3 regions of the Shewanella sp. SACH genome follow, and region 3 is predicted to be linked to each of the others. Evidence: predicted binding sites of a transcription regulator. Region 3 holds the regulator's gene; each other region holds the start of a gene.
The links. The regulator sigma-54, encoded in region 3, starts transcription at its own class of promoters, with help from an activator protein. The targets are predictions, from matches to a motif close to GTTGGCACGNNNNTNGNNT.
Positions count from the first base shown of each region.

Region 1: a site for sigma-54 is predicted at 8,709-8,727, ahead of flgF (flagellar basal-body rod protein FlgF). Genes of this name have one in related genera too.
Region 2: a site for sigma-54 is predicted at 5,493-5,511, ahead of BM607_RS12140 (YggN family protein). Genes of this name have one in related genera too.

Region 1 is NZ_MPDG02000002.1:1,062,069-1,072,474, reverse strand. Features, by position in the region: gene BM607_RS12645 (flagellin) at 76-897, opposite strand; gene flgL (flagellar hook-associated protein FlgL) at 992-2,203, opposite strand; gene flgK (flagellar hook-associated protein FlgK) at 2,215-4,140, opposite strand; gene flgJ (flagellar assembly peptidoglycan hydrolase FlgJ) at 4,181-5,323, opposite strand; gene BM607_RS12625 (flagellar basal body P-ring protein FlgI) at 5,341-6,432, opposite strand; gene flgH (flagellar basal body L-ring protein FlgH) at 6,444-7,118, opposite strand; gene flgG (flagellar basal-body rod protein FlgG) at 7,130-7,918, opposite strand; gene flgF (flagellar basal-body rod protein FlgF) at 7,929-8,672, opposite strand; gene flgE (flagellar hook protein FlgE) at 8,845-10,206, opposite strand; gene flgD (flagellar hook assembly protein FlgD) at 10,288-10,406, opposite strand, start outside.
Region 2 is NZ_MPDG02000002.1:955,830-966,235, forward strand. Features, by position in the region: tRNA gene BM607_RS12095 (tRNA-Thr) at 33-108, opposite strand; tRNA gene BM607_RS12100 (tRNA-Phe) at 116-191, opposite strand; gene BM607_RS12105 (cytochrome b) at 581-1,132, shown strand; gene BM607_RS12110 (YceI family protein) at 1,137-1,712, shown strand; gene BM607_RS12115 (oxidative damage protection protein) at 1,800-2,078, opposite strand; gene mutY (A/G-specific adenine glycosylase) at 2,081-3,172, opposite strand; gene trmB (tRNA (guanosine(46)-N7)-methyltransferase TrmB) at 3,372-4,088, shown strand; gene BM607_RS12130 (YggL family protein) at 4,142-4,468, shown strand; gene glsB (glutaminase B) at 4,468-5,382, shown strand; gene BM607_RS12140 (YggN family protein) at 5,567-6,388, shown strand; gene BM607_RS12145 (LysR family transcriptional regulator) at 6,838-7,779, shown strand; gene BM607_RS12150 (DUF885 domain-containing protein) at 8,442-10,292, opposite strand.
Region 3 is NZ_MPDG02000002.1:250,932-261,337, reverse strand. Features, by position in the region: gene kdsC (3-deoxy-manno-octulosonate-8-phosphatase KdsC) at 1-477, shown strand, start outside; gene lptC (LPS export ABC transporter periplasmic protein LptC) at 474-1,034, shown strand; gene lptA (lipopolysaccharide transport periplasmic protein LptA) at 1,021-1,575, shown strand; gene lptB (LPS export ABC transporter ATP-binding protein) at 1,572-2,303, shown strand; gene BM607_RS08925 (RNA polymerase factor sigma-54) at 2,411-3,889, shown strand; gene hpf (ribosome hibernation promoting factor) at 3,918-4,205, shown strand; gene ptsN (PTS IIA-like nitrogen regulatory protein PtsN) at 4,208-4,651, shown strand; gene rapZ (RNase adapter RapZ) at 4,648-5,502, shown strand; gene BM607_RS08905 (HPr family phosphocarrier protein) at 5,489-5,764, shown strand; gene mgtE (magnesium transporter) at 6,105-7,469, shown strand; gene BM607_RS08895 (molybdate ABC transporter substrate-binding protein) at 7,564-8,400, opposite strand; gene BM607_RS08890 (OmpA family protein) at 8,662-9,351, opposite strand; gene BM607_RS08885 (transposase) at 10,023-10,256, shown strand.

The sequences.
Region 1 (10,406 bases), 810 kb from region 3:
ACTTTGCCTACTTTCCTAGAGAATTCTAGAAATAAGTAGGCAAAAGCACTTCAATACAACTTCACATCAGTGACACTAACCAAGGAGAGATAATGCAACTTGCGGTAACTGGTTAGCCTGTGCAAGCATTGCGGAACCTGTTTGTTGTAATACTTGGTTCTTAGTCATAACAGAAGTTTCTTTCGCAAAATCGACATCTACGATACGACTCTTAGCATCGGCAACGTTGGCTTGAGTATTCGCACTGTTACTAATGTTATAGGCTAAACGATTTTGCTTCGCACCTAAGTTAGCGCGTTGGTTGTCAATTGTTTTAATAGCGGCATCAATATTTGCAAGAGCAGTTGAACGACCGCCTGAAGTAGCTACTGATAACGTATTGACGGATAAACTTGCAGCATTAGTTGTCCCTACAGAAATAGTGACATCTTCAGCTTCTTGATGACCTACTTGGAAGGTTTTTCCCGCAGAAAAACCGCCAGTCATTAACTTGGTATTACCAAACGCAGTGCTATCACCAATCGCTGTAATTTCTTCTGCTAATTGATCCATCTCTTTTTGTAATGCAGCTAAATCATCAGTGCTGTTTGCACCGTTTTCCGCTTGAACAGTCAGATCACGCATGCGTTGCAGCATGTTAGTTTGTTCTTGCATCGCACCTTCGGCAATTTGAGCAATTGAAATTGCATCATTTGCGTTACGCATACCCACATCCAAACCGCGAACTTGACTGTTCAAGCGGTTAGAAATGGCTAGACCAGCCGCGTCGTCTTTGGCGCTGTTAATGCGCAAACCACTTGATAGACGTTCCATCGAGGTCGCTAAACCGCTACTAGATGTATTTAAATTCTTTTGTGCCTTCATTGAAGTCACGTTGGTATTAACTGTAATAGCCATGTTGAGTTCCTCTTCCTAGTTATACCGCCAAGGCTTGGAGCTTGGCTAAATTTTTAACAATTTATCTTACAGATGGATAGGTGCTTGCTTACTGTTAAATAAAGTCGAACAGGGAAACAGAACCCACCTTACTAAACACGTTAGAGACTGCGTTCAATGCAAGCTGTTGCTTTTCAAATTCCGTAATCGCTGATGCATAATCGAGATCTTCCAAGAGTGATAGCGCTGATGTGTTCACCACTTTCTCCTCGGTATGTGTCTCTGTGTAACTTTCGACAACTTTCAGATTATTCCCCGCCACACTTCTGGCAGAACTAATTTGATTGACGCCACTATCAATGTTATTCAATATCTGTGCCAACTGAGCTCGCCCTTGGGGTGTGTTAGCAGAATTAGGGTCTTCGATTAATGCAATCGCACTGCTGATCGTATCGAAAATACTGACCTCGGCCTGGGGTTCCATGGTGAAACTATCGCCAGCGCTGGGTTTTCCATCAATTTTAACGTCTATACCATTAAAACTAACGGGATTGGTCGCATCAAAATTAGCGACGTTTGCGACAGGATTATTGGCAGAATCGAGCACTTGTAAATTCGTGCCACCAGCGCCATTATCAGTAAAGTTAAACGTATATATATCAGCCACATAAGTTGCAACGTCAGCAATTTTTGCCGTTTTAACGCTAAACTCACCCTGCTGGCTGGCCAAATAATTGACGCTAAAATCACCAAGTCCATTGGGTGCTTTCATAAACGCGCTATCGCCAGGGATGTTTGTCCCCATGGCAACACCCGTTTGCACTAAGCTATTTTTGACGCCAGAATCACCGCTATACACAATTTTAGGCGGCGTCGAATTATCAAAAGCAAAAGGTTCTTTATCGGTACTGAAACCGGAGAACATATAATTGCCAGATTCATCCTTACTATTCGCAATAGAAAGCAACTCTTCCAAGCTGCCTTTCATCTCATCGGCAATCATTTGCCGCTCAGTTCCAGATAGTGTGCCGTTTATCGCGCGCATAACTTGCTCACGTATCGAGCCTGTTAAATCTTCAGCACTACCGAGTTTACTTTCAGTCACGGCAAGACGATTCGTTGCATAATCAATGTTCTTCATAAACTGATCGACGAGTGCATTTTTTTGATTCAGATTATCGATACCCTGTGACGCCACAGGATCGTCACCGGCAGTATTGACTTTCTTACCACTGCTCAATTGGTCAAGAATTTTGCTGGTCGCCGTTTGCTTTTGCAGCACACTGGTAATGCTTTGATTAAAGATTTGCGCGGATGATAATCGCATAGTTAAATCTCCTAACGCACTGAGGATAATAAGGTGTCAAAAATCTGCTGTGCGGTCGTCATGATCCGCGCAGAGGCTTGATAGGCTTGCTGAAAACGCATTAAATTTGCAGCTTCTTCATCTAAGTTCACGCCCGACTCACTCTCTACTCGCGCATAAGCTTGTTGATACACGGCCTCAGCCGAACCAGTACGCACTTCGGCCGCTTTCGTTTTACTGCCAATGTCTAGCTTAGTATTCTCGAACACATCCGCTAAGGTCGACTTGCCACTATTCATCACCTTACTTTCGCTCAATTTAGCCATAGCGACAGCATTGGAGTTATCGCCTTCCGCGAAGGATAAATCGAAGGTAAATCTGTCATTACCCGCTGCAGCTGTGCTGTCCACTTCAAAGGTAAAACCAAAGGCGCTGATACTCGGTGGGGTATAAGTTGTAGCAGCACCAAGTGATGTTCCTGCGGCATCAAATGCTTCATAGGTGGGTGGCACGACTGTGGTGTCGAGTTTGATCGTCAATTCACTGCCCGTCACAGGGAAATTTGCGGCATTGCGATTACCAATTTGAGTCAACTTAACTTGGGTATTGCCCGAGTTAGCGGCATCTGCAGTAATCTTTGGGGATGCGGCGGCAATACCTTTAGGGTCTTTCATAACAACTTCAATGCCATTTGAAGCCCCCGCTGTCGGGCGAATAGCAAAGCGATCCCCCGACGCCATAGCGCCTGCTTTTATGTCAATTGAAAATCCAGAACCACCCGATAATGTCGAGCCCGTTAACGTCAGCGGTGTTATCGTCCCCGTTTCTGTATCTCTCAATTCATAAGTGGCAGGCGAGGTAAATGACAGCTCGTAGGCACCGCCTGTTAATAAACTGGTGTCATCGACGGTGACGCCTAACGTTGCATTGCCCGTATTACCAGAAAAACCTGCCACACGGCCCAAGGACATCATAGGATCATTGATATCTTTGAAGATATTGGCGCCGACTTGCCCATTGAGGTCAATGCCTTGCGCTTGCATTTTGTTGAAGTTATCAGCCACGCCCAAAGCTAATTGGTCCAGCTCATGACCTGCGGGAATTAACGTCTGGTCACGATAATCAAACATGGCTCCTAGCTGACCACCCAGTTTACTTGGGTCAACAGTAACGCTTTGCGAGCCAATACTTGAGTTAAGCTGTAACTCTTTGGGAAATGGGTTACCCGCTTGAGTGCCCATACTCATGGCAATCTCACCGGAAACCAGCATCACAGAGCCACCGAGCATAATACTCTTGGCGCCATTTTCTTGAGGGATAACATTCACTTGGGCGTACTGACTCAACTCTTGAACGAGTGCATCTTGCTTATCGAGCAGCTGCGCATCTTGATTCGGCGACTTCATCAACTCTAGGTTTAAGTTGGCAAGTTCTGTACCTATCTCATTAATACGCTTGGTCATGCCGGTTATCTGGTCATTAGTCTGATCGAGCTGACCATTCAAATAAGACTGCATCTGATTCAGGCTACTCGCGACTTGCTGCGCATTCGTTAAGGTCGAGCTGCGGATACCCAAATCTGCAGGTAAGTCCGCTACGCTATTTAGCCCTGAAAACAGATCATTCAAGCTTTGTGGCACAACTTTGCCTATTTGTGAAAATAGCTGATCGAGTTCACTCAATTTACCGTAGCTGGCTTCGGCGGCACTAAGCGTTGTTTGGCCAATGCGCAACTCTCTTGCGGCATAGTCATTGTAGATACGCTTAACGTCATTAACGTAAGTTCCAGTGCCATAAAAGCTATTGCCTAAACGCTGTGATTCTAGAGTCGACTGGGTTGCCACTTGTCTGTGGTAACCCGCGGTATTGGCGTTAGCAATGTTATTACTGGTGACACCCAGTTGCGACTGGGAGGCAAGCACCCCAGTTCGCGCAATATTCAGCAGATCAACGGCCATTAGTTGACACTCCTATGAACAAACAGGGTTGTAAGGTTCATCATTTGTCTTCTCCTGGCAGAATTGATTTCAGCTCTTCACTGATGGACTGCATCACTTTAATGACTTTTTCAGCATATCTAGGATCTGTGGCATAACCCGCATCCTGCAAAGCTCGAATAAACTGAGTTGGGGACGCCGCCACTTTCTTCGCATCTTGATAACGATCGCCTTCGGCAATGAAGGACACAAAATCGTTGAAGCTATGCTCAAAGTCACTGTAAACACGGAAGTCGGCTTTTTGCTGCACTGCCACACCGTGTTCGAATTCTAAGGTGCTGACGTTCGCCTTATCGCCCTGCCAACGGCGATCAGCTTTAATATTGAATAGGTTATGACTTGGCGCGCCGTTATTACTGCGAACAATTTTTTGTCCCCAGCCGGTTTCAAGTGCCGATTGCGCCAACAATACTTCTGGTTGGGTACCTAATGCTTTTGCCGCTTTTTCAGCGTGTGGGTATAAGGTCGCCAAAAACTCTTCTCGACTACCGAAACGGACTATCTTCTGGGTTTCCCTAAAGGCGGCCGTCGGCAAAACTTGGCCGCTAATCACGGGGTCGACGACAGAAAGTGACTGTTCGCTCCAGCTTGGCTTAGGTGTATCAATCGCCAGTAAACGATTAGGCGTATCAATGTCCATTGATGAGTTTGCATCCATGGCTCTATCGGGCTCAAATGCTGGTCGAGCAATTGCAGCGGGGACACCATGATTAACAACTGTGGGTTCAACCGCTGGCGCGACTGGACTCTGCATTGGCACGTTAAGGGCTTTAGCATCATGGAGCATTTTCATACCGCCATCGTCGCGTAATACCGATGCTGGCGTGAAATGACTGGTTTCTGGGGAGAGTTGCTGCACCATCATATCGGCAAGGCCCAATACCCCTTTGTCAGATAAATCGACCGATAACTGCTGATCGCGCATCTGCTCGTAAAACTTAGTGTATTGGCTATTGAGAGGACTATCAGACTGAAAAACCGCATTGGCATCGCGCATACTTTTCATCAGCATTTGCACGAAAATACCTTCAAATTGTTGGGCGACCTTTTTCAAGGCGCCCTTCTCATCCTTCTGAGCCTGGGCGCGGAGTGAATCTAAGCCGCCCAGGTCAAGAAAATGTGATGAACTTGAAAGCTTTTCCATGATTTTCCCGACAGAAATTAGATGATGATAAGTTCACCATGCAAAGCTCCTGCCACTTTTAACGCTTCCAGTATTGCTAACACATCTGAGGGGGCTGCACCGACCAAGTTAACCGCTCTAACCAGCTCATCCAGCGTAGTGCCAGGATTAAACATAAACATACGGCGGTCACTTTCTGTCGCTGTAATCGTACTATTGCTCGTGACAGTTGTTTGACCATTGGCCAAGGCGTTTGGCTGTGAAACCTGGGTTGCCTCAGCAATCGTGACGGTCATGCCGCCATGGGTAATCGCCGCTGGGAGTAAACGCACGTTTTGCCCAACCACTATGGTTCCAGTACGTGAGTTAACAATCACTTTGGCAGATTCTTCTGCGGGAATAACATCGAGGTTTTCAAGCGTAGCTAAAAAAGACACCCGTTGTGATACATCACGCGGAGCACTGACCTGCACAGATGTTGCGTCTAAAGGACGCGCCATATCAGGGCCTAATAGCTCATTAATCGCATCGGCCATCCGTTGTGCAGTCGAAAAATCAGAACGACGTAAGTTAAACGTCAAATAATCGCCAGTTGAAAATGGGGTCGCCACACTGCGCTCGACAATCGCACCATTAGGTATACGGCCAACTGTTGGAGTATTTTGGATCACCTTTGAACCATCTAAACCATCGGCACTAAAACCACTCACCACTAAGCTGCCTTGGGCTATCGCATACACATTACCGTCAACGCCTTTCAAAAAGGTTTGCAATAAGGTGCCGCCGCGTAAACTTTTGGCTTCGCCTAAGCTAGATACGGTGACGTCAAGATCTTGACCCGGTTTTATAAAGGCTGGCATATCCGCATGTACGGCAACCACAGCAACGTTTTTAATCTTTGGTTTGACGTTGTCAGGAAGATTAATACCGAAATTTTTCAGCATAGTCATAAAGGTTTGTTCGGTATAACTGGTTTTTTCACCCGTTCCCGGCAAACCAACCACTAAGCCATAACCGATCAACTGGTTACTGCGTACACCCTGCACATTGGCAATATCTTTAATTCGTTCAGCCTGACTAGGTAGAGAAAACACTAGCACGGCAACGGCTAACACCAGTTTATATTTCATGATACGACTCCTTAGAAGGGCCACCAGTCGCTCATAAAGAACTGGCTTAACCAGCCCACTTTTTGAGCATCTGCGAAAGTGCCAGTGCCACTGTATTGAATACGGGCATTGGCCATTCGCGTTGAATCGATAGTGTTATCAGGTTTAATGTCCTGCGAGCGAACCAGACCTGTGACGCGAATAAACTCGTCACCGTTGTTAATTGAGATCCATTTTTCGCCGCGGATCACTAAGCTGCCGTTGTTCAGCACTTGCATCACGTTTGCCGAGATGCTGCCATCTAAACTATTACTCTGATCCGCATCCGATTCACGTTTAGTGTTCATGCTATCTTTATAACGTAAATCAATTGGCACTCCGCCAATGGATACATTACTACCACCAGCAAAAATGGGATCTAAGCTCATGTCAGAACCTTTTTTGATCTGATTGCCTGCACTCTTCTTCGCTTGAGTCGACTCTTTCAAAACGATAGTGATAATGTCGCCAACTTTGTGAGCACGTATATCCGAATACAAGCTAGATGCTTGACTGTCTTGATAAATAGAACCAGTCGCGGCAATTTTTGTCGGCGGTGCCTCTGGGTATACCGGCGCATAAAAGGGATCATCCGCAAGGGGTTTCTTTTGCGTCGAGCTACAAGCTGCAAGCAATAACGCGACGGCCAACACAAGATATCTAGCCATAATGTTTGCCTCTATAAATTTTGAGTCACGTAAGACAGCATCTGATCTACCGCTGAAATCACTTTGGAGTTCATCTCGTAAATGCGCTGACTTTCGATAAGGTTCACAAGTTCTTCGGTCACGTTAACGTTAGAGGTTTCTAAGGCGCCTTGGCGAATCGCTCCCATGCCATCTAACGAAGCGGTACCTTGAATTGGTGTGCCGCTCGCACCGGTTTCCGTATATAAGTTTTGTCCCATAGGATCCAGACCCGATGGATTAATAAAATCCGTCATAGTCAACTGACCCACAACTTGGTTCTCTGCTGTACCTGGGGTTTTCACTGAAACTTCACCCTCAGCGGAAACGGTAATACTGGTCGCATTGTCAGGAATCGTGATCGCGGGTTGCAGCAAGTAGCCAGAACCAGGCGTCACAATCTGGCCCGTATCGTCTAAGGTAAACTGACCATTTCGAGTATAGGCCGCAGTACCATCGGGTAGCTGGATTTCAAAAAAACCTGGGCCCTCAATCATCAGATCCAATGAGTTATCCGTAGTGAGCATGTTGCCTTGGGTAAACATTTTCTGTGTGGCGACGACTTTGGTACCCGCACCTATGTTTAATCCATTAGGTAACTTAGTGTTAGAAGCGCTGACACCGCCCGCTTGGTTAACTGTTTGGTAAAGCAAATCTTCAAATACTGCGCGACTTTTCTTGTAGCCCACAGTACTGGCGTTCGCCACGTTGTTCGAGATCACCGCAATGTCAGTTTGCTGTGCGTCTAAGCCAGTTTTACTAATCCATAACGCCGGATGCATAATCTATCTCCTAACTAATACGCATTAATGAAGATGAAGCGCGATCATTTTCTTCCGCGGTTTTCATCATCTTGACTTGCAATTCAAACTGACGCTGAAGGTCAATCAAAGACACCATTTCATCGACAGGGTTTACGTTACTGCCTTCCACTGCGCCACTTTCAACACCTACGCTAGGATCGGCAGGAGCGATATTGCCAGACACGAGCCGGAACAGTCCGTCCTCACCGCGCATCATCTCGGCATTACCCGGATTAACGAGTTTCAAGCGACCGACCTCTTCCACCACTTCAGCAGTAGCGCCCTGAGGTCGCACAGAAATAATGCCATCCTGAGAAATTGAAACTTTCTCGATAGGAAGTGGCAACACTATGGGACCGGCATCACCCATAACAGGATTTCCCCTGTCATTGTGTAATAAACCAGTGGAATCAAAACTTAAACTGCCAGCGCGGGTATAGGCTTCACTGCCATCTTTTGCCTGCACGGCAAACCAGCCGTCGCCTTTAATGGCAACATCGAGATCCCGTCCAGTCGTTTTTATTGGACCTGAGCGAAAATTTGCTGACGGAGATTCTGTCATCGCAAACACCCTTGTCGGCAATCCTTCACCGAAGGCCTGCATCGAGCGAGCTTGCGCCATATCGGATTTAAAACCGTCGGTATTCGCGTTGGCTAGGTTGTTCGCACGGAGCGCCAGCTCATTCATATTTTGCTTGGCGCCACTCATAGCGACATAAAGGAATTTGTCCACAGACTGCTCCGTCAAATTTTCTACATGACAATAGCAAAGCAAGCATCATGCCAACAAAATTGACGTTTAATTTACTGATAGAATTGAAGAATAGGAAAATGAAGTGAATTGACAGCTAGATAAAGGCTAAGTGTTGCCACTGGCGGCAACACTTAGTCAAACAATGTAATGATTAGCGAATTTGTAATACGGTTTGTTGCAGCGTGTTGTTCACTTCAAGGGTACGAGAGTTCGCTTGGAAGTTACGCTGCGCAGAAATTAAATCGACCAGTTCAGTGGTCAAATCGATGTTCGATTGCTCTAACGCCGATGAACTTATGCTACCAAAAGTACCGCTGTTTGCCTCACCAGCAAGAGCAGGGCCAGAATTCAAGCTAGCTTTCCACGAAGTGTTACCCACTTGTGTTAAACCTTGTTCATTAGCAAATCGAACCAAGGCAACCCGCGCTAAAGGCACACTTGAGCCGTTCGAGTAACTTGCAGTAATTAAACCATCAGCACCAATTTCAACGTTAGTTAAACGACCAACAGTAGTACCGTCTTGTGTTAACTCTGTTGCCGCAAAAGGAGCAGCATATTGAGTTGGCGCATTAAACTTGATTGTTAAATCTTGAGTGCCATCAGCTCCAGCACCTAAAACGCCTGCACCACCCACACCTAAAGTCTCAGTCTTAACGACCGCTGGATCACTACCGGTATAGACACCAACAGAATTGAACTTGAGTACAGAGCCCTTCCAACCGCCGGTTGTTTGCGCTGTACTGGTTGAGTCAGGATTACCATCGCCCGTAGTATCCGTTTGATAAGTACCTGCAGCACCATCTAGATCGACTTGTTTACCATCAATAGCGTAATAGGCCACCCAATTGCTCTCTCCATTATAAGAGGCATCATTAGGCTTAACAAAATAGGTTGTCATGATGTGTGGCTCACCGAGTGAGTCATACATAGTCATTGAGGTAACGTTATTGTATGTCTTAGGGTCTAGAGGATCGAATGCAGCAGGGTCAAGGGTACTTTCCTTAGCATTTAGATTCATTTGTAAACTGACATTTTCAGTTTTTATTGGGCTACCTGCAGTATCAGGGATTTGCACTGGTTTAGCTGTAGTCAAACTTACCGATGTCGAGTTACCATCTTTATCCACAGGGAACGTCTGCAAAAAATTACCAGCAGAATCAACCATGTAGTTATTTGAATCGACTTTAAATGCCCCTGCACGAGTAAACGAATGGTCAAGACTGCCGATCTCAGAGGCAGTGACAAAGAAGCCACCGCCTTTAATTGCCATATCAAGGGAGTTACTTGTCAGCTGTAAGCTGCCTTGATGGAATTGCTGGGCGACCTGACTCGTTGCGACACCACCACCGACAGCTGTTTTGGAATTTGAAAAAATAGAATTAGCGTAAACATCCGCAAATTCAGCTCGCGATTCTTTAAAGCCAATGGTATTCGCATTCGCAATGTTGTTCGCCGTGGTGTTTAAATCTTTCTGTGCGGCAGAAATGCCACTCAATGCAATGTTAAACGACATAATTCACCTCTACTTTTGACTCAATTCAATTGCGGACAACAAACGCCCAATTCGGATTCTACAAAATTATTTTGTATAAACTTAAGTTTCAGACACAGCTAACACGTCGGTTAACTTGATCCCCATACCGCCTCTCAAGTTAAGAATGGCGCCGGTACTGGCCGTCCCTAAAGAAACGCTACTCACATGAGCATAGGTTG
Region 2 (10,406 bases), 700 kb from region 3:
AAACCACTCATTGAGTGGCTTCGTTGTTTATATGGTGCCGGCACCAAGAGTCGAACTCGGGACCTACTGATTACAAGTCAGTTGCTCTACCAACTGAGCTATGCCGGCTAAATTGTGGTGCCCGAACCCGGAATCGAACCAGGGACACGAGGATTTTCAATCCTCTGCTCTACCGACTGAGCTATTCGGGCAACTAAAATAAGTTTTAGTTGACTACTTTGAACTCGCTGGCTGAGCCGTCTTGTTCGAAGTGCGGCTATATTAGCTAGTGAGTTTCACCTCTGCAAGTGCTTTTTCCTAATTAATAACTCGTTCGGCGGTTTAATGTGCATCTTGGCTGTTTTTTATCTCTTATTCTGTGAATTCAGGTCAATTTCATTCGTTGACTGTATTTTTCAAGTCAGGGGGATGCTGATGTTTACTATAGATTTGTGCTCATAAATCCTAATTGTCGGCTTACTTTCTAAAATTTAGAAAGATATGAGCGATTTTTACTGATTTTAGTTTTTAAAATTAGACTTATGATAATGAATATTATTTCATGGATGGCATGAAGAAAACGCGAATACGGAGTCGCAGTATGTTTCGAAATAGTAAGTTGGCTTATGGGATAACCGCAATTGTGACTCATTGGCTGAGTGCGATCGTCGTCATTGGGTTGTTTGCGGTAGGTGTGTGGATGGTGGAGTTAACCTACTACAGCGCGTGGTACAAGACAGCGCCACATCTACATAAGAGCGTCGGGATTTTACTCTTGGCAGTGACGTTATTCCGTCTGTTGTGGCGCTTAGTGAATCCTAAGCCCGTACCAGAGGCGAATCATAAGCCTTGGGAGAGGCTGGCTGCTCATATTGCGCATTTAGCTATTTATGTATTGCTGCTGGTGATCATGTGTGCCGGCATTCTTATTTCAACGGCAGAAGGCCGTGGAATTATGGTGTTTGACTGGTTTGAACTACCAGGATTTGGACCTTTTTTTGAAAACCAAGCTGATATAGCAGGCGATATCCACCAATACGCAGCTTATAGCTTAATCGCACTCGTAGTGATCCACGCTGCTGGTGCGTTAAAGCATCACTTTATCGATAAAGACGCAACTTTACTCAAAATGATTAAATTTAATCGAGGATAACACAATGAAAAAGCAACTGTTAAGCGCACTGATTGGTGCATCTCTATTGGCTCCGATGGCGGCTTCAGCGGCGGACTATGTCATTGACCGTGAAGGAGCACATGCCTCTATTACTTTCAAAGTGAGCCACTTAGGTTATAGCTATGTCGTTGGTCGCTTTAATGATTTTAGCGGCGACTTTAGCTATGACGCGGCTAAACCCACTGCGGCTAAAGTGAATGTGACTGTAAATACGCTCAGTGTAGATTCAAACCACGCCGAGCGTGATAAGCATATTCGTAGCGCCGATTTCCTTAACACGAGTAAGTTTGCGCAAGCGACGTTTACCTCAACCACAGTTGAAGATAAAGGTAATGGCGACTTAGTGATTAACGGCAACTTAACCTTAAATGGTGTCACTAAGCCATTAGCGATCAATGCCCATGCAGTGGGCGAAGGTCAAGATCCTTGGGGTGGCTACCGTGCAGGTTTTACTGGCACAACCACGTTTGCGATGAAAGATTTCGGTATCAAAATGGATTTAGGCCCAGCGTCTAGCCATGTTGAGTTAGATCTTGTGGTTGAAGGCGTGCGTAAGTAACGCTCAGTTATTCTTCACGAGATGAATAAACAAAAAGCGCCGAAAGGCGCTTTTTTGTAAGCTTTGTCGTTAAGTTAACGACAAGAATTAATCTTGGTCTTTTTCAGGCACAAAACCTTCAATTTCTACTTCTTTACCTTCAAAGAGGAAAGAGGTCATTTGTTCTTCAAGAAACTTACGATCATCAACATTCATCATGTTGAGTTTCTTTTCGTTAATCAGCATGGTTTGCTTTTTTTGCCATAGGCCCCAAGCTTCTTTGCTGATGTTATCAAAAATGCGCTTACCTAAATCACCTGGATACAGTTGAAAGTCTAGGCCGTCGGCTTCTTTATTTAAATATACGCAATTGACTGTACGCGCCATGATTATTCCTTACTGACTGCGGATTGAACGAGTGATCCCAAATTGGCTAGCACGCGCTCGGTGGCGGCGGCGAGTCCCACTTTGGAAGGATGACTTATGTTATACCAGAGAGACTGGTTTTGTTCCATGACAGCGCCCACGCTCTCTTTATTGCCGTGGGTGTTATCTAAATTAAGCATCATGGGCTGAATATCTAAATGGAAGTGGCTAAACGTGTGCCTAAAGCCAGTTAGCCATTCGAGAGGCTGCGCAGCAAACCCTTGCTCTTCGAGGTGGGTTTCAAGTGCGGCTTGGGTGGCAAACTCAGGGAAACACCAAAGTCCGCCCCAAATTCCCGCTGGCGGACGTTTAGCTAAAAACACTTGGTTGTCTTGCATTAGCACTAACATCCACGCCGCTTTGGTCGGTATGATTTTTTTAGGCTTCTTGCCGGGGAAATCGGTTTGTCTGCCAATCAGCTGAGCTTTGCAATCAATCGCCACAGGGCAAGCGGCGCAGTTAGGTTTACTACGAGTGCAAATACTGGCGCCGATATCCATCATGGCTTGATTATATTTCTGAATATCTTGCTGCGGCGTATAGGTGTCAGTTAGCTGCCAAAGCTGCGCTTCGACCGTTTTTTGCCCCGGCCAACCTGCTATGGCGCCGTGTCTTGCTAACACGCGTTTGACGTTACCGTCGAGGATCGGGTGATGCTGGCCAAGAGACAGTGACAATACCGCGCCTGCTGTCGAGCGACCAATGCCAGGCAGCGCAAGAACTTGCTCAAAATCCTTTGGAAATAATCCCTTATAATCGTCGCGGATCATCTTGGCTGCTTTATGCAGATTACGCGCCCTAGCGTAATACCCAAGGCCAGTCCAATGATGCAACACCTCATCATCTGGCGCGTTAGCAAGTGCTAACACATCGGGAAAACGCGCCATAAATTTAAGGTAATAGGGAATAACAGTCGCAACCTGAGTTTGTTGCAGCATGATTTCAGAAACCCATACGCTATATGGGGTTTTATCTTGCTGCCAAGGGAGGGTTTTACGACCGTGATTGTCGTACCAAGAGACGATACGTGTAGCGAAGGAGGCTGTAGATTTCATCGGCGCAGTGTAGCGGCAGTTATCTTCTTAGACAAGCTCAAAGACAAGTGGATAAGGGCTAAAAAGCCGAAAATCACTGCTAAATTCGCACTCTCAAATAATCTTGGTATACTTTCGCCCCATTAGTGCTTGCACTGTATGTTGAACTTTGGATAATGCCCTTCTTTTATGATGGTGCTGTCCACTAGACGAGGCAAAAATGAGCGAAGTCACTACCGCTGAATTTAATGAAGAAGGCAAGTATCTGCGTAAGATCAGAAGCTTTGTCCTAAGAGAAGGTCGCTTAACGAAAGGCCAAGCCCAAGCTATTGAAAGCCAGTGGCCAACAATGGGCTTAGATTACAGCCCAACGCCATTGGTTCTGAGCGACGTTTTTGGCCGTGAAGCCGATACTGTGCTGGAAATTGGCTTTGGCATGGGCGCCTCTTTAGTGCAAATGGCTAAAGACGCACCAGAGCAAAATTTTATTGGTATTGAAGTGCATAAACCGGGTGTCGGTTCTTGCTTAAGCGATGCCGCCATCGCGGGTGTGACTAATTTACGTGTGTATCACCATGATGCCATGGAAGTATTAGAACATGCGATTGCCGACGGTTCATTGGCCCGAGTGCAATTGTTTTTCCCCGATCCTTGGCATAAGAAACGTCATCATAAGCGTCGTATCGTACAAGCTGAATTTGCTGAACTGATCCGCCGCAAGCTAAAAATTGGCGGCGTGTTCCATATGGCAACCGATTGGGAAGAATACAGCGAGCACATGTTGGAAGTGATGCAAGCGGCTCCTGGTTATCAAAACCAGTCGAGTGACGGCACTGTGGTGCCACGTCCTGATCATCGCCCACTGACAAAGTTTGAAGCCCGCGGCCATAGATTGGGTCACGGTGTATGGGATCTGATGTTTGAGCGTATCGCTTAATCTAGATATTTCAATTGATTAATTAGTTTTTTAACACAACGGGGAAAGTCACTATGGCAACTAATCGTAGCCGTCGTTTACGTAAGAAAATGCGCGTTGATGAATTCCAAGAGTTAGGTTTTGATATGGCTTGGACTTTTGATGCATTTGTATCAGAAGCCGATATCGATGCAACTGTGGATAAATTCATCGATGAAGTGATCGAAACCCGTAAGTTAGGTTTCCATGGCGGCGGTCACATCGAATGGGAAGGCATTATCGCAACCCAAACGATCGGCAAATGTACCGAAGAAGATATTGCTGCAGTTAAGGCATTCTGGGCGAACCAAAAAGTTTCTCAGGTTGAAGTTAGCGAACTGTACGACATTTGGTGGGGTTAATGCCCGAGTTGGCATTACTTGAGGAAGTGGTCGAGAAAGTTCGACCCTTGCTCGGCCAAGGAAAGGTTGCAGATTACATCCCCGCACTGGCCAGCGTTGATGCTGGAAAATTAGGCATTGCCGTTACAACTGTTGATGGTGAAACCTTAGGTGCGGGCGATTACCTTGAGCCGTTTTCGATTCAAAGTATCTCCAAAGTTTTCAGCTTAACCTTAGCGTTAACTTTATATGAAGAAGCCGAAATTTGGTGCCGAGTTGGCAAAGAACCTTCGGGCCATTCATTCAACTCTTTAGTACAAGTCGAGTTAGAACGTGGCAAGCCGCGCAACCCATTTATCAATGCTGGCGCGTTAGTGATTGCTGACTTATTGCAGAGTCGTTTAGGTGCACCTAAACACAGAATGCTCGAGTTAGTCAGGCAACTAAGCCAAAACGATAAAGTGAGTTTCGACAAACAAGTGGCCGACTCCGAATATCAGCACAGTGCGCGCAATGCGGCGATTGCTTATTTGATGAAGTCGTTTGGTAATTTTCAAGGCGATGTCGATACTGTGCTGCGCACGTATTTTCATTACTGCGCCTTAAAGATGAATTGTGCTGACTTGTCTAAGGCCATGTTGTACTTGGCTAATCGCGGCAAAAGCATAACGGGGACTGAGCTTATCTCTCAGGTGCAAACTCGGCAGCTTAATGCCCTGTTGGCGACCTCGGGCCTATACGATGGTGCAGGTGAGTTTGCCTATCGTGTTGGTATGCCAGGTAAAAGTGGCGTCGGTGGTGGCATCATTGCCGTTATTCCTGGGGAACTGTCGATTTGTGTTTGGTCGCCAGAACTCGATGGCAATGGCAATTCGCTTGCTGGCACTGCCATGCTTGAGCACTTAAGTCAGCGTCTTGGCCGATCTATTTTCTAGCTTTACCTATCGTTTTTTTATTAGCACTATCAGACTAAAAGTTAGCGAATTTCGCTAATGACCTTTTAGTGCTAACTTTCCTAAATCCAATATAATCATATTGTTATAAAGTTGGCACGTCTCCTGCTTTAAGCTATTCAGTAGTTTAGGTTTATCGAATTATTCAGATTAAAGGACGAACAACATGAAATTAAATAAGCTATTAACTGGATTCGCCTTATCCGGCGTGATTTTAGGGGCATCTAGCCTACAGTTGGCGCAAGCGCAAACAGAGCCTCAAGTCGATGAGCGCTGTGAAGTCTCTTTAAATTATGACGTTATGGTTGAACCTAAAAAATTAGTCATGAGCGAGAAGGGCACAGAAAAGTATCGCATCGAAGTCGATAAGTTATTTGTTGAAGGCAAACAAGTAAACTTAACCGATAAGCAAAGAAAGTTAGTGACTCAATACGCCGATGAAGTGTCGACGCAAGTGCCTGAAGTGATTGAAGTCGTGAACGAGGCCGTCGCATTAGCGTCCCAAGCGGTGAGCATGGCGTTAACCCCTTTAATGGGCGATGCGGCCGGTGCTAAATTCGATGAAATGATGGCAGGTGTCCAAAAGCGCGTTGATTCAGTGGCCTACCGTCATGGCGATAGCTTCTATCTCGGTGCGACGGAAGACTCAATTCAGAACACCTTTAACGACGAATTCGAGCAGGAAATGGAGCAAATTGTTCAGAACTCAGTGGGCACCATTATGATGACCATAGGTGGCCAAATCATGTCGGGTGACGGTGATAGTTTTGAAGCCAAAATGGATGCCTTCTCTAAGAAAATTGACAACTTAGGCCAAGATATTGAGCAACAAATTGAGAGTCAATCTAAGGGGCTGGAAGCTAAGGCTGACCGTTTATGCGACCGATTTGAAAATCTGTTAGTGCTTGAAAATCAATTACGCCAAGAAGTACCAGAACTCGCGCCTTATGCGTTGACACAAAACTCAACCAAGGAGCTGCGTGAATAGTTCTTGTTAATCGTCCTTGTTAATAGTTTTTGTGAATAGCCCTGAGTTTTAACTGCAATAACTTCTATCTCCTTGTGCATGAGTCAAATTTGAATGCTACGCCCCTAGTCAATTTATCGCCTAGGGGCTTTTTTATTGGCTAATTCTTAGTGGCGAAAGCTATGAGGATAAAGTCGATGTGGCTTGTAGGCTTGGCTTGCAGCGATTTAGTTCGGAATGTTACAGTCTAGAGACGAATATTTGGTATACTCTTAAAATATAATTAAAAGCTGGCATATCAGTCAGATATAACACCCTACTTTAGTGGACTTTTTCGGTCTAAATCTCTGCGTTATATCACTTTAATGCGAGATATCAATGCTATGGTTATTTTAAAGCGATGATTACGCTAACCACTGCTACTCACCGAAAGTTAATATCATTGTCGTAAACAGCTTAAGGCGACTTCCATGTTAGAACTGTTAGAACCTATTGCGATTTTTACTCATGTGGCCAGAGCTGGTAGTTTTAGTGCCGCCGCAAGAAGGCTTGGGATCTCTAAGTCTAAGGTCAGTACACAAGTCGCCGATCTTGAACATAGACTTGGTGTTCAATTAATCCAACGTACCACCCGTAGCTTAAGCCTGACTGAAGCAGGGCATTTGCTGTATCTGCAAGGTGAAGAACTGCTGCGTGACGCTGAACAAGCGATAGCCAGCGTGCATAACTTAAATGATGCGACCCGCGGTGTGCTCAAGGTGGGGATTTCCCAATCCTTTGGGGTGATGCATATCATTCCTGCGCTGCCATCCTTTATGGCAAAACATCCTGAGCTTGAGCTACAAGTGAGCTTACTGGACCATAAAGTAGATGTAGTGAGTGAAGGCTTAGATTTATTGTTAACTATGTCGGAGCAATTACCGCTTGGCATGGTTGCTAGACCTCTGATGAAGTGCCAATTCCTGTTAGTTGCTTCTCCAGGCTATATTGCTCAACATGGCGAGCCAACACGACCTGAGCAGTTAGTTGACCACAATTGTTTGGTCTATCAAGGCGAGTGGCACGAGCACAGCATGTGGCAATTTAAGAAGGGTGATGATTACTGTGAAATTGGCGTATCGGGCAATTTCAGGGTAGATAACGCGCCAGCATTAAAATCTGCTGCAATCAGTGGTCTTGGGGTTGTGTATCTTGCAAGTTATTTGATGGAAGATGAAATTGCCAAGGGAACATTAGTGCCTTTACTGAAGGATTGGCAATTGACCCACCATCTGCCATTGCAGGCGGTTTATCCCCGTCGTAAGCACTTAGCACCTAAGGTCAGTTCTTTTATCGAATTCATCAAAGATCACATAGGAACGCCGCCGTATTGGGATGCTCCCTATGTCGAATTATTCAGTAAACGTCAGTAAAATAGGAAACATTGTTCTCAAAAGCAGTCTTATGTGATTTTAAATTAACCAAGCACTTTTATGTTCATTTAAAATCAATACTTTAGATTGAGTTGATGAGTACATTTGCTGATGATTTTTTAGGGTGTTCTAAAGCACTTTTTTATAACATCCTTGAACTCTGTTCTTAATTGAATACAATGGTGGCAGTTGATTCGGAATGACCTGAGTCCTATACGTTTATTGGAAATGACCCCTTTCAATTTTTGTGTACAGGTCGGCATTAATGCAGTTTTGGATCACAGCCAACAGAAGTTTGAGAACTAAAACAATGTTGGCTCTTTAAACCATCATCCTAGTTTTTGGTTTACCTCAGCCTTATCGCTGAGGTAATTTTTTATTGATGGTTTGTGTAGCCTTAGGCAAGCGTTTTGTCTCCCTGTACCCTAAAGTCGCAACTGTGTGTTAAGTGTGTGAAGGCGAGTGCTAAAGCATAAATTAATACAACAAATATAGTGACCCACAGTGAGAAGGGTTCTGTTATCTAACGGGATAATGGTACCAATAAAAAAGCCACTTTCGAGTGGCTTTTTTATTGGGCGTAGCTATCTATGTCGCTTTAGTCGTGAAGCAGGTTAACAATGCTTCACGACTCAGCATTAAGGCATTAAAACATTAGGGTATTAGGCCTTCTTCTTACTGGCTATCCAGAGATCGACTTGTTGTTCTAACACATCCAGTGGCAATGCGCCGTTAGCAAGTACTAGCGTATGGAAGTCGCGGATATCAAATTGACTGCCAAGCTGTTGCTCTGCTTTATGTCTGAGTTCCAGCAGCTTAATCATGCCCACTTTATAGGCTGTCGCTTGCGATGGCATAACGATATGGCGTTCAACCATTTTCACCGCATCTGATTTAGCATTGGGCGTATTATCCACGTAATAGGCAATGCCTTGCTCTCGGGTCCACTTTTTAGCGTGGATACCTGTATCAACGACTAAGCGACATGCACGCCATAGCTCCATTGCTAGACGACCAAAGTCAGAATAGGGATCGGCGTAGAGTCCCATTTCTTTCGGGAAAGATTCGCTATATAAACCCCAGCCCTCGATATACGCGGTATAGCCACCAAACTTGCGGAACTTAGGAATATTTTGCAGCTCTTGGGAAATGGCGATCTGCATATGATGACCCGGAATACCTTCGTGGTAGGCCAGTGCCTCCATTTGGTATTTCGGCATGGCTTTCATGTCATATAGGTTTGCATAGTAGCTACCTGGACGCGAGCCATCCGGCGCAGGTTGCTCATAGAAGGCTTTACCCGCGGATTTTTCTCTAAAGGCTTCAACCTGTTTCACTATCATGGCGGCCTTAGGTTTTACTTTGAACACTTCATCTAAGCGCGATTTCATATTGTCGATGAGCTTAGTCGCCTCAGCTAAATAGGCGGCTTTGCCTTCGGCGGTGTTGGGGTAGTAGAACTGGGGATCGTCACGCATGAAGCTAAAGAATTGCTGTAAATCGCCTTTAAAATTGACCTTCTTCATGATGGCGCGCATTTCATTGTGAATACGTTCCACCTCAGAAAGGCCTAAGTCATGGATTTGATCGGCGGTCATGTTTGTCGTAGTAGTGCGAGCCAAGGCATTGTTGTAGAAGGCATCGCCGTTAGGGAGTTTCCACGCACCATCGCGGTCGTCAGCTCTGGTTGCTAAGGTTTTGATGTAACTGATGAGCTTGTTATAGGCGGGCTCGACTTGGGTCACTAGTGCTTGCTCAGCCTGTTGAATCAGTGCTTGCTTTTCCGTTTCTTGAATCGCTAATTCGCTCACTTTACGGCGAAAATCTGCGAGTAGCGCGCTGTCATCGCCCTTATCAAAAGGCGCACCTTTGATGATGTTTTGGCTGTCTGAAATCACATAAGCGAATACAAACTTAGGCGCAATAATGCCTTTATCTGCGCGGACTTCTAAAACTGTCTGTAATTGACTTAAACGTTTAGGCACGCCATTCAAGCGGCTGATATAGGCCTTGGCATCGCTGACATCTGTGATTTGATGTTGGTTAATTAAGAAGGAGGCTATCATAGAGTGGCCGCCATACATCTGATTCACAGGGTAATTATGGTAGCGCCATTGGTCATCTTCGATGTCATTTTGCAGATTTTGCTTCAGTAACGTAAGGCTAAGATGCGTTTGTGGATCGAGTTTGGCCGCATCAATCTGGTTGACCTGCGCCAGTTGTTTTTTCGTGCGCGCTAGGGCTTTATCATCGGCGGCATCACCCAGTTCATCCCATTTATCATAGTCTTGCTTGATCCCCATATAGGTTTGCGAAATGGGGCTCGCCATGATGTTTTCCATGAAGATGGTTTCGAACAACGCATTGGCTTTGTCTGACTCGGTTTGCACCACTGCATTCATAGGTTCGCTTGCACTGTGTAAGGCTGGCGAAGTTGATGCTGCATATGCGGGAATGGTCAGTAGAGCTGAAAGGGTCAGTGCGACTAAGCTGATTTTAGTTTTTATTGGCATGATCAGGCTTCCTAGTTTGAGTTGCATCAATTCTAAAGAAGCTGGACAAGAATGTATGGATATTAATGTTAGAAAATGTGTTAGCAGTAATAGTATTAAACTGCACGATTGACC
Region 3 (10,406 bases):
TGTGACGTCGACGGGGTGTTTTCCGATGGTCGTATTTACCTAAGCAATAGCGGCGAAGAGCTAAAAGCCTTCCACACTCGCGACGGCTATGGCGTGCGCTCGATACTCACCAGCGGTTTTAATCTTGCGGTGATCACTGGACGTCAATCCAAAATCGTTGAAAACCGTATGACGGCGCTTGGCGTAACTCATATCTACCAAGGCGTAGACAATAAGTTCGAGCCCTATGAAGCATTGCTCGCACTCTATGGTGTTACCCCAGAAGAAGTGGCTTATATCGGTGATGATATTGTCGATCTGCCAGTAATGAATGTCGTCGGTTTAGCAGTCAGCGTAGCCGATGGTCATCCCTATGTTCGTCAGCACGCCCACTTTGTGACTACGCTCAATGGCGGCCACGGTGCCTTGCGTGAACTCACAGATCTATTGCTACTCAGTCAAAATAAATTCACTTCGGCCCATGGAATGAGTATATGAGTCGTGTGACACTCGCGATTATCGCTTTTTTTGGAACGGCATTAGTGCTTTATTGGCAAGTGCAGAACAAACACAGCGGTGATACCGATAACAGAGTAAAAGATCAAAATACCCCAGATTTCATCGTTGAAGATCTGCGCAGTGTTGAGTTCAACGAACAAGGGCTAGTCAATAGCCGTGTGACGGCGAAACACATGGAACATTATGATTCAACGAATCAAACTTACTTTACTCAACCTGTTTATCTTGTTTATCCAGACCAAGGTAAAGCACAATGGCAACTCAGAGCAGATCAGGGCAAGCTAAACAAGGAAACGGGCAAGGTTGTATTAGAAAACAATGTTATTATTGATGCCATTAGCCCAGAAGAACCGATCCAGACCTTGTCCACCAGTTATCTGGAACTCGATCTCAATACGATGATAATGACCTCTGACCGCACCATTTACGTCACAGGGAAAGATTTTAATATTCAAGGCCAAGGCCTTTATGCCGACCTCAACGCGCAAGAAGTGCAATTGACCAGTCAGGTAGTAGGAACATATGAAGCAAAATAACGTATTACTTGCCAGCCTAATGCTAATAATGAGCATGAGCGCCTTTGCTAAAGTCGACGACCTGAAACAGGAAGTCAAAATCAAGGCTGTGAGCCAAACGGCAGATATCAAGAACAACCAGATCATCTTCTTTGGTCCGGTTGAAGTCACCCAAGGTTCGATTAAAATCCATGCAGATCAACTGCGTGCATTTTCTGCCGAAGGTGAAAATAGCAAAATTTTAGTGGCCACAGGTAACCCTGCGACGTACAGCCAAGTGTTAGACGATGGCCGTCCAGCCTCAGCGAGCGCGAAAGAAATTCGTTACGATATGGCGAGCCGCACCCTGACACTTAAAGGTTTAGCCTCGTTAGATCAAGCGGGCAGCCAAGTGACGGGTAATTTGATCCGCTACAACATCATCCAGCAAAAATTGATTGCCGAGAGTACCGGCAGTGGCGACGATCGCGTGATCACGATTATTCAGCCAGAAAGCTATCAAGATGATGCCAAACCAGACGCGCCAGCAGATAAACCTGTGAAAAAGCAGGACTCTAAATGACCCAAATCACCCTAAGAGCACAAAATCTGGCGAAGAGTTACAAGAGTCGCCAAGTGGTTAAAGACGTCAGTCTGACGGTCAAAACCGGTCAAGTCGTTGGCCTACTCGGCCCGAACGGCGCGGGTAAAACCACCACCTTTTACATGGTCGTCGGTCTGGTTAAAAGCGATAAAGGCCACATCTTTATCGACGATGATGATTTAACCGCAGATCCTATGCACCTGCGCGCCCGCAAAGGCATAGGTTACTTGCCACAGGAAGCCAGTATCTTCCGTAAACTGACCGTCCATGACAACATCATGGCCGTGCTGCAAACGCGCAAAGAATTAAAAAAAGAGCAAAGGGAAGAAGAGCTAGAGCATCTGCTTGAAGAGTTCCACATCACCCATATCCGTGACAGCCAAGGCATGTCATTGTCGGGGGGTGAACGTCGCCGTGTCGAAATTGCGCGGGCGTTAGCAGCAAATCCTAAGTTCATTTTGCTCGATGAACCCTTTGCTGGTGTCGATCCGATTTCAGTTATCGACATTAAAAAGATTATCGAACAGCTCAAAAGTCGTGGCCTTGGCGTGTTGATCACAGACCACAATGTCCGTGAGACATTAGATGTGTGTGAACATGCCTATATCGTGAGTCACGGAAACTTGATTGCCGAAGGAACACCCGCAGAGATCTTAGACAATCAGCAAGTTAGGGCTGTGTACTTAGGTGAACAATTCAGGCTATAGTTAATCAAGCGGAGCCAATGCAGGCAATTTATGCCACCATTGGACTCCACTCAAGATGATAACAAGCGACCTCATCCAACAATAATAACGTAGGGATCAGCGGTAACATGAAAGCGTCACTCCAGCTCAAACTGGGTCAACAGTTAACCATGACGCCACAATTACAACAGGCCATCCGTCTGTTGCAACTGTCGTCATTAGAACTGCAGCAAGAGATCCAGCAAGCCTTAGATTCTAATCCCCTTCTCGAGCTGGAAGAGGATCAATTCGACGCCACTAAAGACCCTGTAAACCAAACGCTATCCGATACGGATTTCAGTGAATCTAGCACCCTGCCGCCAGAAAAAGACAGCTCCACCATAGACACGGCAGAGTCCTTAACCAAAGAATCCATGCCCGACGAACTGCCCATGGACACCACGTGGGATGAAGTGTTCACCGCCTCCCCTAATTCTGGCCCCGGCGGCAGTCGTGAAGATGATATGCCCTTCCAAGGTGAGACCAGTGAAGGCTTGTATGAACACTTAGAATGGCAAAAAAACCTCACACCGTTTTCTGAAACCGATTTAGCCATTGCCACCGCTATTATTGATGCCATCGACGATCAAGGCTATCTCACCCAAAGCACTGACGAAATCCTCGAAGCCATGGGCAATTCTGAGGTTGAGCTCGACGAAGTCGAAGCCGTACTAAAGCGCATTCAACATTTTGATCCCATTGGTGTTGCCGCCCGCGATTTAAGCGAGTGCCTGTTGATCCAACTGTCGCATTTTGCCGCTGACACGCCCAACCTAGAAAACGCCCGCATGCTGATCAAAGATCATTTAGATCTGATCGCCGCCCGCGATTTTAGATTGTTGATGCGTAAGACTAAATTAAAAGAGGATGAATTAAGAGACGGCATCGCGCTTATCCAAACTCTCAATCCCCGCCCAGGTTTATTGATTACGCCCAACGATGACGAATACGTCATCCCAGATGTGTCAGTGTCGAAGAAAAATGGCCGCTGGGTGGTTGAGCTGAATCCTGACTGCATGCCAAAAATCAATGTAAACCAACATTATGCCTCGATGGCGCGCAGCACTAAAAGCCAAGCCGATAGCCAATTTATTCGTGGTCATCTGCAAGAGGCTAAATGGTTTATCAAGAGTTTAGAGAGCCGTAATGATACCCTGTTGAAGGTGGCGAACTGTATCGTCCAATATCAGCAAGGTTTCTTTGAATACGGTGAAGAAGCCATGAAACCTATGGTGCTTAACGATATTGCCGAAGCGGTAGAAATGCATGAGTCGACCATCTCAAGGGTGACGACACAGAAATACATGCATACCCCTAAGGGACTTTTTGAACTAAAATACTTCTTCTCTAGCCACGTCGGTACTGACGATGGTGGGGAGTGCTCATCCACAGCAATCAGAGCCTTCATTAAGAAACTGGTTGCAGCGGAAAACCAGAAAAAACCATTAAGCGACAGTAAGATGGCACAGCTTCTGGCAGAACAAGGGATCAACGTAGCCCGCAGAACCATTGCGAAGTACCGAGAGGCTATGCTCATTCCGCCTTCTAATCAGCGTAAAAGTTTATAACCTACAGTGGATATCGGAGGACGTTTCTATGCAAATAAACCTGAGTGGACACCATGTCGAAATTACCGAATCGTTACGCGCATATGTAGAAGAAAAGTTTTCAAAACTTGAACGCCATTTCGAACAGATCAATAATGTGCACGTTGTGCTCAATGTCGAGAAAATGCAACAGATTGCCGAAGCGAGAATAAATCTTATCGGTGGTGAAGTTTTTGCTACTTCAGAGCATGCTGACATGTATGCCGCTATAGACGCCCTGATTGACAAGCTTGATCGTCAGGTTATTAAACACAAAGAGAAGTTAACAAAACACTAATAATGGAACTTTGTACCATACTGCGGCCGGAGTGCACTACCTGCGCCACTCCGGGCAGCAAGAAAAAGGTACTGGAACTCATCAGCGACTTAGTCGCTGCCCAGTACCCGACCCTCTCATCTCAAGAGATATTCGAAAGCCTAGTGGCGCGCGAAAAGATGGGGAGCACAGGTATAGGTAACGGCATCGCCATTCCACATGGTCGACTAGCCGATATAGATCAGCCCATTGCCATACTCATTAAGTGTGAAGAGCCGATAGCATTCGATGCTATCGATAAGCAACCTGTTGATATTTTATTTGCACTACTGGTGCCTGCAGACCAATGTCAGCAGCACTTAAGTACCTTGTCTTGCATGGCCGAAAAGCTGAGCGACAAGCAAATATTAAAGCAATTACGCAAGACGCATGATGAAACGGAACTCTATCAGGTAATCACTGGATGAAACTGGTCATAGTGTCGGGCCGCTCAGGCTCAGGCAAATCTGTCGCCCTAAGGGTACTCGAAGATCTCGGCTATTATTGTGTCGATAACCTTCCCTTGCCCTTAATCGGCACTTTGCTTGAGCAACTCAAAGGCAGTAACGATCTCGTCGCCATCAGTGTCGACGTGCGTAACATGCCTGAGCAGGATAAAGTCTTAGTGAAGCAACTCGCGAGCCTGCCTCCTGATACTGAGTTAACCAGCTTCTTCCTCAATTCCAGCGATAAAATTCTGCTTAAGCGTTACAGCGAGACCCGCCGTTTGCATCCTTTGTCGAAGAGCCAAGTCTCTTTGCAAGAAGCGATAAAGCTGGAAGGGAAACTGCTCGAGCCTATGTCAAAACTGGTCGATCACTACATAGATACGTCAAATTTGAATATCTATGATTTAAGCGATCAAGTGAGACAAATTCTGCTCGGCAGCGTCGATAAAGAGTTAGTGATTAACTTCGAGTCCTTTGGCTTTAAGCACGGTATGCCAACCGAAGCCGACTTTATGTTCGATGTGCGCTTCCTGCCTAACCCACACTGGGAACTGGCGCTGCGTCCATTGACAGGCTTAGATGAGCCCGTGGCTGAGTTCTTAAATCGTCAACCACTCGTGAATAAGTTCATCTGGCAAATCGAAAATTTACTGGAAACTTGGCTGCCACATCTCGAGCGCAACAATCGCAGTTATTTAACTGTGGCGATTGGCTGCACGGGTGGGCAACACAGATCGGTTTACGTCGCAGAGCAATTGGCTAAACGCTTTAGTAACGGTAAACATAAAGTTTATGCCCGCCATCGAGAGCTGAATAATGCCAAAGCTTGAACGTCAGATCACCATCTGTAACAAACTGGGATTACATGCCCGTGCCGCCACTAAGTTGGTGGTACTGGCATCCGAGTTTGATGCGACCATCACCTTGATACAAGGCGATAAACAGGCATCCGCCGCCAGCGTACTCGGCTTATTGATGCTTGAGACTGGCATGGGTAAAACCATTAAACTTATCGCCGAAGGCCCAGATGCTGAGCCAGCTCTGGATGCCATTTGTGCCTTAATCGACGCTAAGTTTGACGAAGCCTGTTAGTTTGATTTCATACTCAGCGTTCCACACAGGCACTCAGATTAGTACACCTCACACTTAGCACTGCTTATTTGTGCAGTTCACATCTCGTTTCAAAAGCTTGGCGACACATTTGTCGCTCGACGACACGAACCATAGGCGATTACACTAGCGAGCATTACCGCTGACTCATCTTAGTTTTAGCCGCCTTAATCTATGCGTAAAACGCATGACCTATGCCAGAGCGCTCTATCTGTGACTGAAGCATAGTTATCGCGAAGTCACCGCTAAGTCTCAGCCCTGCGCCAAGCAGCGCACTCTCGAACCAATTTGCCGCACAGTGGCGGACAACTATGGAGGACAAATGCCCGTAGATAATTCAGAAAACGATCACACCGGACATAGTCTCGACCAGTTAAACCAAGCGCTTAGCAGTGGCATGTTTGTGCACGTGCGTAACATGCTGCAAAAAATGGCCGCCTCAGATATCGCGCTGATCTTAGAATCCTCACCACCCAGCGCCAGACAAGTGCTGTGGCAGCTTATCGATCAGGAACAAATAGGCGACATACTCGACGAGTTAAGCGAAGAACTCAAAGATCCGCTGATCCGCAGCATGAGTCCTGAGCGAGTTGCGAAAGCGACGGCGAGCATGGACACCGATGATCTGGCCTATATTCTGCGTAGTCTTCCCGATGCCGTTTACAAGCAAGTGCTGCAGTCGATGACAGAACAAAACCGCCAGCGGGTAGAACAGGCCTTATCCTATCCCGATGAGACCGCCGGCAGCTTGATGAACACAGATACCGTCACCTTAAGACCCGATGTAAATATCGATGTGGTGCTGCGCTATCTTCGCCAAAGGGGCAACCTGCCAGACACCACAGATACCTTATATGTCGTCGATAAACAGGACAAAGTGCTCGGCGGTGTCAGGCTGGCAGATCTACTGACTTGCGCGCCAAGCACCACAATTCGCAACATCATGGACCCCGATATCCAAAGTATTCCTGTGAGCATGTCCGACAGTGAAGTGGCGCAGAAATTCGAACGCAATGACTGGGTATCAGCTCCCGTTGTTGATAGCGATGGCAAGCTGCTAGGACGAATAACAATCGATGACGTGGTCGATGTTATCCGCGAAGATGCCGAACATTCCATGATGGGGATGGCGGGGATGGACGATGACGAGGATACTTTTGGCCCAGTGCTAAAAAGTACCCTACGTCGCTCACTCTGGCTCACGATTAACTTGTTCGCGGCACTGCTCGCCTCCTCAGTTAGTAATATGTTTGAAGGCACTATCGAGCAATTTGCCACAATAGCCATCTTGATGACAATTGTCCCTAGCATGGGCGGTGTGGCTGGTAATCAAACCTTAGCGCTCGTGATCCGCGGTATTGCCTTAGGCCACATAGGCCAAAGCAACGCCCGTTGGCTTATTGGTAAAGAATTATCGATTGGCTTTCTCAATGGCTTAATGTGGTCGATTTTAGTCTTTATTGCCGTGTTGCTGTGGAAGGATGATATGGCTCTCGCAGGATTAATTGGCAGCGCCATGCTGATCAACATGACAGTTGCTGGGCTTGCAGGTGCGAGTATTCCATTGATTTTAAAACGCCTTAAAATCGATCCCGCCCTCGCTGGCGGCATGGTGCTCACCACTGTCACTGACGTAGTTGGTCTATTCGCCTTCCTCGGATTAGCGACGCTCTATCTGATGCACTAACGCACTAGTGCTTTAACGCTTTAACAGTTTGAGTTTATAACAAAAACGGCACCGAAAGGGTGCCGTTTTTATCTCGCAAAAAAGCTAAACAAGGCTATTTTGCCGGTGGTTGAAAACCATAACTGCTCAGAATCGCTTGACCTTTTGCCGATAGAATAAACTCAGCTAACGGCGTTGCGGCAGCATTGGCGCCCTGCAAAACCAGCAAACCATAGTCGGCCCCCACGGCGAGTTCCTGCGGTAAGTCGATGATTTGGAGACTCGGCACTTCTTGTTTAGCCAGCACAGCATTGGTGCAATAGGTTAAAAAGATATCTGCTTGCTTGTTTTCCATCACCCAGCCATAAGGATTGCGATCTTTAGGTGGTTTAGCACTCTCAGGGCCGCCAGTCAGTTGCAATGCCTTGGTCTCTAACGCGGCTTTCGCATTGGGTTTTACCGCTTCGGCCTTAGCAAAAACGGCCCAGGCATAATCACCCGCCGGATCGGCTTTCGGGGTTGAGGTGCCAAGTTTGACCTTAGGATCTAACATGGTATCGAGTAGCGTTGCGCTCGTCACCTGAACATTATCCTGGGCAACCGCGCAGAGTTGATTACGGGCAAACATTTGCACCGCTTTCCCCTGACCCGCATCCACTAACGCCTGCGGATGTTTCATATTCGCCGAGGCAAAAATATCGACTTTTTCATCCTCTTGAATGCGTTTTAACAGTAAACCAGATGGCGCATATTGTGCCGCAACACTCGTGTGCGACTCGGCTTGATAAGCGGCAATAATATCCTTCATCGCAGTCTTTAAACTGCCTGCGGCGCGCAATTCTATCGGCGCCGCTCCTGTGGTCACTTCGGCTTTCATCGGCATTCCTTGTACAGCAGCCACCATGATGACAGGGCTTAAACTCAAGGCAACTAACACGTGTTTGCTTATCATAGTCATATTCTCCTCTGGGCGCTAAAAGTCATTCTTGTGACTTATCCCCATACAGAACGTGAAATCGGTAAAGGGATCAAGCTGAACTCATCCCAAGGCAAACCGCTGTGATGTGATTGTGGTGCAGATCACCCAAAACACAGGTTAGAGAGGACAAATTGTCTAGCTTAAATCTGCGAGGCACTTATCGCTAAATATACCTATCACAGAAACAAAAAAGTCGCCCTCAGGCGACTTTTGTAAAACTAGAATGCTTAATGTCTATTGACCAGTCGGCGTTAATACAATCTCAACGCGGCGGTTTTGGGCGCGGCCATTGGCATTAGCATTTGATGCGATAGGACTCGCTTCACCCATGCCTTTTGATTTTACACGGGCAGAGGCTACGCCTTTGCTCATCAAGTAATTACCCACTTCACCCGCACGCACTTGTGACAGACGTAAGTTGTAAGAGTCTGAGCCACTGCTATCGGTATAACCTAAAACGTTAAGCTGTGTTTTGCTGTATTCCTTGGCCACAACCGCCACTGAGTTCAGCACGCGTTTAGCGCCGTCGCTTAACTCGGTTTGATCTACGCCGAAGGTGACTTCATTAGGCATGTTCAAAATGATGTTATCGCCGCTACGGGTCACACTCACGCCCGTTGAGGCGAGTTGTTGGCGTAATTTGGTCTCTTGCACATCCATGTAATAACCAATACCACCACCGACTGCAGCGCCCGATGCTGCACCAATTAAGGCACCTTTACCGCGGTCGCTTTTGCTCGAAGAGACTACGCCAATGGCAGCCCCTGCGACGGCACCAATCAATGCACCACTGGTCGCTTTAGCGGTTTGTTGTTCGTTTGAATAGGGATTGATTGTTGTACAACCCGATGCAACTAGCGCGGTCGTCAATACCACTATGGCTAACAGGGATGGTTTAGATTGCACTGCCTGAAAACACTTCATCATTTATAACCTCTTTATATGATTGATGACTGTGAATACCGCTCAAAGGGCAAGAAATATCACTTCACACTAAGTAATACGAATGACCTAGGGATTGCCACAAGGCAGGCAGTATATAAGCTATTGCGCTCGAGACAATCCTTTATCCATATTCAATTCTGCTAATCCAGATTTTAGTCAGCAAAGATACAGATTTCGGGCTTCAATCTTGGCTTAGACCGCCCAGCTCTATATCAAGCCGATGGCACCGAAATAGTGCGTCTTGCACCTTTTTTGGCAGCACTAAAAATCACGCCGTTTTAATCGAACAAGCAAACTAATGATTTTAAACATTAAAATTAAAATTAGAATATTGGCACGAATTTTACATACTACTAAGTGAGTAGACAGTCAGACGCGGTATAAATCGCCGAAAACTCAAGTCGACTTCAACAGGATTAATCCAAATTAAATGGACCTATCGAGACAGAAAATAAACTCGAGAATTTAGGGTCATGAAGGAGGAAGTATGAAAACAGTCATGAACTTTATCGCACTATGTCGCCACGAATGGATTTGTCTGCGCCACCTAGGTCTGAGCCAGTGGGATTTAGAACAGCGTCAATATCATCAATAAAAGGCAACGCAAACGGTCATATTTTAGTTAGAAAGCAGTAAAAGAGGGAACGCTCATGGGAATCGCAGAAAATAGTCTCAAGCTACATGTTATCACCGAGGTTAAAGTGCAAGGTCGCTTACTGTCGGATGTTGCACGTCAATACGGTTTATCTGCCAAGGCAGTTTACCAATGGGTGCGGGAAAGCGATCTGCAACCCCAGCAAAGAGAATGCGCATTAATGAGCGAGATTGCCCAACTGCAGAAAAGAATTAAACAGCTCAATAACGAGCTACGCACTATAGGTTAAGTGCTGCATGGCAATTGAGTGCCTGTACAACAAGTTAAACGTGCCCGAATAGACAAGGCCGGACGAGATTGCATATCGCCCTGCTGATAACGCTAACGATGTAAAAGATGTGCTAACAACAATAATAACAGCGCCATTTTTAGTCCGGCC